DNA from 2 places in the Neobacillus sp. S1227 genome. Region 2 is predicted to be linked to the other one. Evidence: riboswitches for the same ligand, from Rfam matches in the RefSeq annotation. Region 2 holds a riboswitch; the other holds the start of a gene.
What was found. A riboswitch is a leader RNA that binds a small molecule or an ion and turns the genes downstream of it on or off. The one in region 2 is predicted to bind S-adenosylmethionine.
Positions count from the first base shown of each region.

Region 1 (4,435 bases), 1.5 Mb from region 2:
GCCTAAGGTGATTGAATATAATGCACGCTTTGGTGATCCGGAAACACAGGTCGTTCTTCCTCTTTTAGAAACAGATTTACTTGATATCGTAATCGCAAGCATCTCCGGTGAATTAGAAAAAGTAGACGTGAAATGGAAAGACAAGTCGGCTGTTTGCGTAATTATGTCTTCTGCCGGCTACCCGGGCCCATACGAGAAAGGCTGTGTCATTCATGGATTGGATCAGGTTGCTGATCCGGCGATCGTTTTTCATGCTGGCACCTCTGAACAGGAGGGCAAAATCCTGACCAGCGGTGGACGTGTTCTTGGGATTACTGCAATAGGGGATACCTTGAAAGAAGCGAGGAATTTGGCATACCAGTCCGTAGAAAAGATCTCTTTTGAAGGAGCGCATTACCGGACCGATATTAGTTCCAAGGCTTTTTTATAAAATGCTTGAAGCATATATAAATAAGATGAAAGGCAGGAGTGAAAGTATGGATAAAAACAAAGGGAAAACACCAAATATTTCGGGTAGTTTTCAAGTAGTTGCAGATGACCGAAAAGATACTATTGAGGAATTGAAAAGAGACAATAAACTAGATGAAGAAACGGAATACTATGCACGAATTTTTATGGAAGATTAGGGGTTTTTAACTATAAACGGATATGTATAATAGAAAAGTAGAAAAGTTAGGGAGCTGGGTACCAAAGCTCCCTGAAATATTTGATTGTACATCGATCCACTGAATCCTTGAAAAATGACAGTCAAGGGCCTTCGCAAATGCTTTTACTTTCGTTGTTTTCCCCGTACCGGGCAAATCCTTAAGCAGCACATTCCTCTCTGTTAACAGGATGCAATGAGAAGAAGGAAAAATCACTTAAAATTTGTTGCCGGAAATGCAATTATTTTAAAGGATATTTACAAAAAATTCAGAATATAATATATAAAAGGATGTAAGAAGGGGTATACTTGAGACGAATAGCTGATTTATTGTGGGAAGGTTTTACTTTAAGACAGATTTTCCATAAAAAAATAGTTATACCGTATCTTCTGTTTTTAAGTTTTCTTATTTTATTTGAACTATATTTGATTATTTTTCTGTTTACATCGCTTCAAATAATTGCCCCAATTGGCTATAAGGCTACTTTATATTTTTATGGTATTGTATTATTTTTAATTTTCCTTTTTGGTTATTCACTCATGGTCTTTATTGAAACAGTTAAGGGAATTAGGAGAAAAAAAGGTTTGCTTATCTAACCAGCCAATAAAGAGGTTGGTTTTTTTGTTTTATCGCAGCTGTTATTGGTTGAAAGGTTCCACTTCCGTGTTTATAAGTTGTTTATTTCGGGTCTAGAAATATTTTATTGACAATTTTATGAATTTAAACTATTATCGCTATATAGTAAATTAAAAATTTTAAGTGTACATTTTCTTCTTATCAAGAGAGGTGGAGGGACTGGCCCTTTGAAGCCTCGGCAGCAGGTTCTTTTGAATACTGTGCCAATTCCATCAAGCGCATTGCTTGAAAGATGAGAAGAGGGTTTTGAAACTCTCTTCTTAGGAGGAGAGTTTTTTATATATACATAAATCATACTTAAACAATAGGAAAACTAGAGAATTAGAACAGTAGAGGAGAGAATTCAAATGAAATATGGTTTTTGGTTACCGATTTTTGGAGGCTGGTTGCGTAATGTGGAGAATGAACATATGCCGCCAACCTTTGATTATGCAAAGAAAGTCATACAATCAGCGGAAAAATGGGGATATTCGACTACCTTAATAGCTGAATTATATTTAAATGATATTAAAGGACCAGAGCATGATTCTCTTGAAGCCTGGTCCACCGCAGCGGCACTTGCTGCAGTGACGGAAAAAATTGAAATTATGACGGCGATTCGTCCTGGTTTTCATAATCCTGCCGTAGCGGCAAAAATGGCAGCGAATATTGATCAAATCAGTAATGGGCGTTTTACGCTTAACGTTGTTTCTGCTTGGTGGGCAGAAGAAGCACGTCAGTATGGCGGTATTTTTACGGAACATGATGAGCGTTATGCTCGTACCGAAGAGTTTATTGATGTCCTAAAAGGTTTATGGACAGAAGAGACCTTCGATTTTTCCGGCCAATTTTACGACTTAAAAGACACGAAGCTTGCTCCGAAACCTGTTCAACGACCAAACCCGATTCTTTATGCAGGCGGTGAAAGTGAAAAAGGCAAGCAGACCATTGCCGAAAAATGTGATGCTTATGTGATGCACGGTGGCACAGTGGAAGAGATTGATCGAAAAATAGCCGATATGAAGGCACGCCGCGAACAAACGGGCAAAGCGCCATTTAGTTCATTTGGCATGGCTGCATATGTTATTTGCCGTGATACAGAAGAGGAGGCTTTAGCTGAGCTTGAAAAAATCACGACTGTAAAGGATTCTAGCGGTTATGCGGGCTTTAAAGACTTCACTACAAAATCACACTTAGAGCAGCAAATCCAATTACAGGATTACTCTGTATCCAATCGAGGCCTAAGGCCGAACTTAGTAGGAACACCTGAGCAAATTGCCGATCGGATTTTACAATATGAAGAAGCTGGCTTAGACTTATTGTTGTTACAATTTTCACCTCAATTAGAGGAAATGGAACGCTTTGCCAAGCAGGTTATGCCATTAGTTGAACAAAAACGCAGTTTAATAACCAACTAGAGAGGGGTCTTAAAGATGAGCAAGGTATATGTGATACATGAAAATAGTGAGTGGACCATCCATTTAACAAAAAGGTTAGAGGAACTTGGTGTTCCTTATGAAGAATGGCATTTGGACGAAGGAACGTTAGATTTATCGACAGAACCGCCAGAAGGAATCTTCTATAGCCGAATGAGTGCTTCTTCTCATACTCGTGATCATCGTTTTGCAGCGGAATTTACCGGACAAGTATTGGCTTGGCTTGAAGAACATGGACGGACGGTGTTAAATGGAACGAGCGCTCTTAAGCTAGAGGTTAGCAAGGTTTTACAATATTTAGAGTTAAATAAGTATGGTGTGAAGACGCCAAAAACGATTGCAGCGGTTGGAAAACAAAGCATTCTTAAGGCTGCAGAGGCGTTTGCAGGTAAGTCTTTTATTACGAAGCATAACCGTGCCGGTAAAGGCTTAGGTGTTCAATTATTCCATAGTGTAGAAGCGTTAAAAGCTTATGTGGAAGGACCGACTTTCGAAGAACCGGTCGATGGCATCACCCTTATTCAAGAGTATATTCAATCACCTGAAAGCTACATCACTCGTTGTGAGTTTGTAGGAGGAAACTTTGTCTATGCCGTTAAGGTGGATACGTCGGAAGGTTTTGAACTTTGCCCAGCGGATGCCTGCCAAATTGGCGATTTATTCTGCCCGGTCGGAGAAGAAGTGGAAGAGAAGCCTAAGTTCCAAATCATTGAAGGTTTTGAGGACGAAATCCTAGAAAAATATAAGAAGGTTCTAGCTGGCAATAATATTCAGGTGGCTGGAATCGAGTTCATCAGAAATGCGGATGGTGAAATTTATACTTACGATATTAATACAAACACAAACTATAATTCTGATGCCGAAGCAAAAGCTGGAAAATATGGTATGCTCGAAGTTGCTTTATTCTTGAAGAAGACATTAGAAGAGAATGTCCGGGAAAACGTATTAAATTAATGTTGTAAAAAAGATTGCCAGTATAACTTATGCAATTGGTTATACTGGCAATTTTTGTTTATTAGGTTCAGTTATAACTGAAACGGAAATATTCCGTTTAAATTAGGAAATACTCTTATTTCCTTAAAAATAAAGGAAGTTTTTCCGTTTATTTGATTCAAATCTTTGGATTTTGTCTTATTTAGAGCGCATAATCGGAATTTCTTCGCTTATATTTGCTTGGTAAGCTTCCTCATTATACATTAGCCGGAAATTCTCCGCCTATGAATTCTCGTACCTATACGAAAATCTACAATGAATATTATGCGAGCCTATTATGAAAAATCGTTAGGGTCTTATAGTATGTGCTGTTTTTTTATGTGCCTTCTTAGAAAAAGGGAGTATAGTCCATATCAAAAATTATGATAAATGACTCTTGTTACAAATGCATGCGTATTATATTGTTAAAACAACTTCAACATGACCATTTACTATTTGCTTTGTTTATGTAGTTTTTTCCAATAGTAGAGTTAATTACGAAGAGTAATTAGAGTTGAAAATGTTTTTTAGAAAGGGAAAAATTATATGCTTCATATTTGGAATATTGAGAAGATCATTATAAAGACATTAAAAGACCTTAAACTAAAAATAAATGTTGAATTCAGCAATACACTCACTGCACCAATGAGTTATAACGTATCGACAAATACAATAAAGTTTAACTACCTGCAAATTAACGGATATAACGCTAAAATTAACTTTAAAGTTAAAGAATCAGATGAAAACTTTACGAAAATTATTCTTTAT
Region 1 is NZ_AP038276.1:3,166,694-3,171,128, reverse strand. Features, by position in the region: gene purD (phosphoribosylamine--glycine ligase) at 1-430, shown strand, start outside; gene ACZ5AE_RS15920 (hypothetical protein) at 477-626, shown strand; gene ACZ5AE_RS15915 (AAA family ATPase) at 633-815, opposite strand; SAM riboswitch class I at 1,416-1,519, shown strand; gene ACZ5AE_RS15910 (LLM class flavin-dependent oxidoreductase) at 1,628-2,677, shown strand; gene ACZ5AE_RS15905 (ATP-grasp domain-containing protein) at 2,693-3,649, shown strand; gene ACZ5AE_RS15900 (hypothetical protein) at 4,214-4,435, shown strand, end outside.
Region 1: linked by a shared signal. The riboswitch ahead of ACZ5AE_RS15910 (LLM class flavin-dependent oxidoreductase) and the one ahead of metK (methionine adenosyltransferase) in region 2 are both predicted to bind S-adenosylmethionine.

Region 2 (4,435 bases):
ATCAAACAGAATATCTCGGATTTCCTTTACGAAATCATCTTCCGATTTAAGTACTGGATGAAAATGTGCTTTCCAGTAGCGGTTCATTTCCATCTTCGAGCCAATTTTTTTAGTGAAATAATGGCCTGGTTCAAGCTTTTTAATCCCTTCTGACAGGGTATCAGGCTCTGGAACGAACTGATAGGTTAAATAATGCTGCAAGGAATCATAATCCAGCACATCATTTTCAATAGCCAGCAAAATGCTTTTTTTCTCAGAGGCAAAGAAAGTTCTGTCACCATCCTCCATATAAAAGAATGGTTTAATGCCAAACGGATCTCGTGCCCCATAAAGTGTTTGTTCCTGCTTATCCCAGATTACAAAAGCGAACATCCCCCGTAAGCGCTCAACTGCTTTTTCCTTTAGATGGCTGTAGAGGGCAATGATAACTTCTGTATCCGAGCTTGTGGAAAAAGTTAGTCCTTCTTTGAGCAACTCTTCACGAAGCTCAACATAGTTATAAATTTCACCGTTAAAAATAATCCAGTATCTTTCGTTTTCATACGTTAGCGGCTGATGCCCGGATTCAATATCAATGATACTTAACCGGCGGAAACCAAATTGAATATGATCATCATAATAATAACCATCATCATCTGGTCCGCGATGGGTAATAATATCGTTCATATTTTTAAAAAGCTGCTTTTCTTCGTCACGATAATTTTGCGTTTTGTCATGTACACAACCGATAAAACCGCACATTATGTACCTCACCTACTCTATTTCAAAATATCCTTTTGTAAAAACATACTCTCTAATACTACCACTTTTTTTTCAAAAATGGCACTGTGAAACAAAAGGAAAATCATGTATCATCATTTTTCACTGCAATAGTCCTACTTAAACATTTTATTCCAGTTTTTAAAACACTGAACAAGAAAATTTACGATTTAAAGAAAAATGGGAGTTACACCTTAATGCAACTCCCACTCCATATTATTTTCCTTCCGCCTGCTCACGTAATGCATCTGCCTTATCAGTGCGTTCCCAAGGAAGATCAACATCCGTACGACCAAAATGTCCGTAAGCTGCTGTTTGCTTATAGATGGGACGGCGTAAATCCAGCATTTTAATGATTCCAGCAGGGCGCAGGTCGAAGTTTTTACTTACTAAATCAACCAAAACCTCTTCGCTGACTTTACCTGTGCCAAAAGTATCAATAGAAATCGATACCGGTCTTGCTACACCAATCGCATAAGCAAGCTGTACTTCACATTTTTCGGCTAAACCTGCTGCGACAATATTTTTTGCAACATACCGTGCAGCATAAGCAGCTGATCGGTCAACCTTTGTCGGGTCCTTACCGGAAAAAGCGCCGCCGCCGTGACGGGCATAGCCTCCGTAAGTATCTACGATAATTTTGCGGCCGGTCAGTCCTGCATCCCCCTGCGGTCCGCCGATTACGAAGCGGCCGGTTGGGTTAATAAAATATTTTGTATTTTCATCGATTAATTCTTTTGGAACAACAGGATTAATGACATGTTCCTTAACATTTCGCTGGATTTGCTCTAGTCCAATTTCCGGATGGTGTTGGGTGGAAATAACGATTGTATCAATCCGAACCGGTTTGTTGTTCTCATCGTATTCGACCGTTACTTGTGTTTTTCCGTCCGGACGAAGGTATGGAAGGATATCCTCTTTGCGAACCTCAGTCAACCGGCGGGAAAGCTTATGGGCTAAAGATATTGGAAGAGGCATCAGCTCTTTCGTTTCGTTACAGGCGAAGCCGAACATTAAGCCTTGGTCACCTGCACCAATTGCTTCAATTTCTTTATCTGACATTTGACCTTCACGGGCTTCAAGTGCTTGATTGACACCCATGGCAATGTCAGGAGACTGTTCATCAATAGAGGTTAACACGGCACATGTTTCCGAATCAAAACCATATTTCGCACGAACATAGCCTATTTCTTTGATCGTCTCACGAACAATTTTTGGGATATCTACATATGTAGTGGTAGTGATTTCGCCGGCAACAAGAACTAAGCCGGTCGTTACTGATGTTTCAGCAGCTACGCGGGCATTTGCATCCTTTGCTAGAATGGCGTCTAAAATTGAATCAGAAATCTGGTCGCAAATCTTATCAGGATGACCTTCAGTTACTGATTCAGAAGTGAACAAATGGCGTTTCGGTGACATCTGAATTCCTCCTATAATAATGAAATAATGAGGCTGCTTTTTTCAAAGGTTAACACCCTTTCAAAAATAACCTCCATTTTGATACGGAACTCATCCCTAATAGTATGAAATAAAAATCAGGTTTTTATGAAATACTACCGAAAAAACCCAAACGAAATTCTTTAGAAGATTAGTAAAGCGATTCAAACAGCACGTGCATTTGCCGAATACACAAAAAAACCTTTCCATGAGGAAAGGTTGAATGCAAACATTTGCGTGCCTTTCACTCTTATCGTTCAAGGACTAGCCTTGCATCAGGTTTAGCACCTTTGCCCGAAAAATGACTTAAAATAGGCATTTTCCTAGTTGCAGGTTGCTGGGTTTCATAGGGCCTGTCCCTCCACCAGCTCGGGATAAGAGAGTATCCGTTCAAGGTTAAATCATACCCCAGTTACTTTAAGAATGTCAATGTATTTTTTAGCAACATTAACCAAAAAATACAGTGGAGTATGATACAAAATATGCCTAAACTGTTTTTTTCATGACTTTTTAATCACCTTTAGAATAAGTTATAAAATACAGCATAATTTCATTAATTAGTATAGACTATTATTTTAAATGTGTTATACTATTCATTATTAAAATACCAAAATAAAAACAAAAAAAGGAAGGTTCATTAAATGAATTCTGTTCATATCCCAAATGAATTAAAGGAATTACTTAATGAAAGTAATGTCCAAGTCCAATTATCAGTGCCGCAGCTAGTTGAAAAAATCCTCTGCAGAAATGAAGGGACACTTACTTCCACCGGTGCGGTTCGTGTTTCAACAGGAAAATATACCGGGCGGTCACCAGGGGATAAATTCACTGTTTTAGAAGAGTCAACTAAAGATAAAATTGCGTGGGGTTCTTTAAATCAGCCAATCTCACAAGAGACTTTCGATAATCTTTATAATAAGGTATTAGAATACTTAAAACAGCAGGAAGAAGTTTTTGTATTTAAAGGCTTTGCTGGAGCTGATAAGAAATCACAACTTCCGATTCAAGTCATAAATGAATTTGCTTGGCATAATCTATTTGCCCACCAGTTGTTCATTCGGCCTTCGGAAGATGAACTTCTGACTCACAAAGCTGAATTTACAGTGATTTCAGCCCCTAATTTCAAAGCTGACCCTGCAGTCGACGGTACGAATTCTGAAACCTTCATTATTATATCATTTGAACGCCGCGTAGTTCTAATTGGAGGTACTGAATATGCGGGAGAAATGAAAAAATCGATTTTCTCAGTCATGAATTATTTACTGCCTGAAAACAATATTTTCTCCATGCACTGTTCAGCAAACGTTGGCGTTGAAGGAGATGTTGCCTTATTCTTTGGTTTATCAGGAACCGGAAAAACAACTCTTTCCGCTGACCCAAACCGACGTCTAATTGGTGATGATGAGCACGGCTGGTCATCTAACGGTGTCTTTAATATTGAAGGCGGCTGCTATGCAAAATGTATTAATCTTTCACGTGAAAAGGAACCGCAGATTTTTGATGCCATTCACTTTGGAACCGTTCTTGAAAATGTTGTAATCAACCAGGAATCAAGAATTCCGGATTACGATGATGGAACTTTAACAGAAAACACTCGGGCCGCATACCCAATGGAAGCAATTGATAATATTGTCCAGCCTAGCATTGCCGGCCACCCGAATACTATTGTGTTTTTAACTGCAGATGCATTTGGTGTTCTTCCGCCAATCTCGAAATTAACTAGGGAACAAGCAATGTACCATTTCTTAAGCGGATTTACATCAAAGCTTGCTGGCACAGAGCGAGGCATTACTTCACCGCAAGCAACCTTCTCAACCTGTTTCGGAGCACCATTCCTGCCGCTGCCGGCTACACGCTATGCCGAAATGCTAGGGGAAAAGATCCTTGAACATAATGTTAATGTGTTCTTGGTTAATACAGGCTGGACTGGCGGTGAATACGGCGTCGGTAAACGTATGAAACTTTCATATACAAGAGCAATGGTGCAGGCAGCCCTTGAAGGCGAACTAAATCACGTAGAAACCGTTAAGGATACATTCTTTGGCCTAAATATCCCGCTCCATATTGCGGGAGTCCCTGATGAAGTGCTTCAGCCAATTAAAACATGGGCGGATCCTAAGGCCTATGAAATGAAGGCAAAAGAATTAGCAAGGCAATTCCATGAGAATTTTAAAAAGTTTGCTAACGTTGCTGCAGAAATTGAAGAAAAAGGCGGACCAATCGTTTAAATATTTGAGGA
Region 2 is NZ_AP038276.1:4,657,320-4,661,754, forward strand. Features, by position in the region: gene asnB (asparagine synthase (glutamine-hydrolyzing)) at 1-741, opposite strand, end outside; gene metK (methionine adenosyltransferase) at 976-2,178, opposite strand; SAM riboswitch class I at 2,444-2,577, opposite strand; gene pckA (phosphoenolpyruvate carboxykinase (ATP)) at 2,838-4,424, shown strand.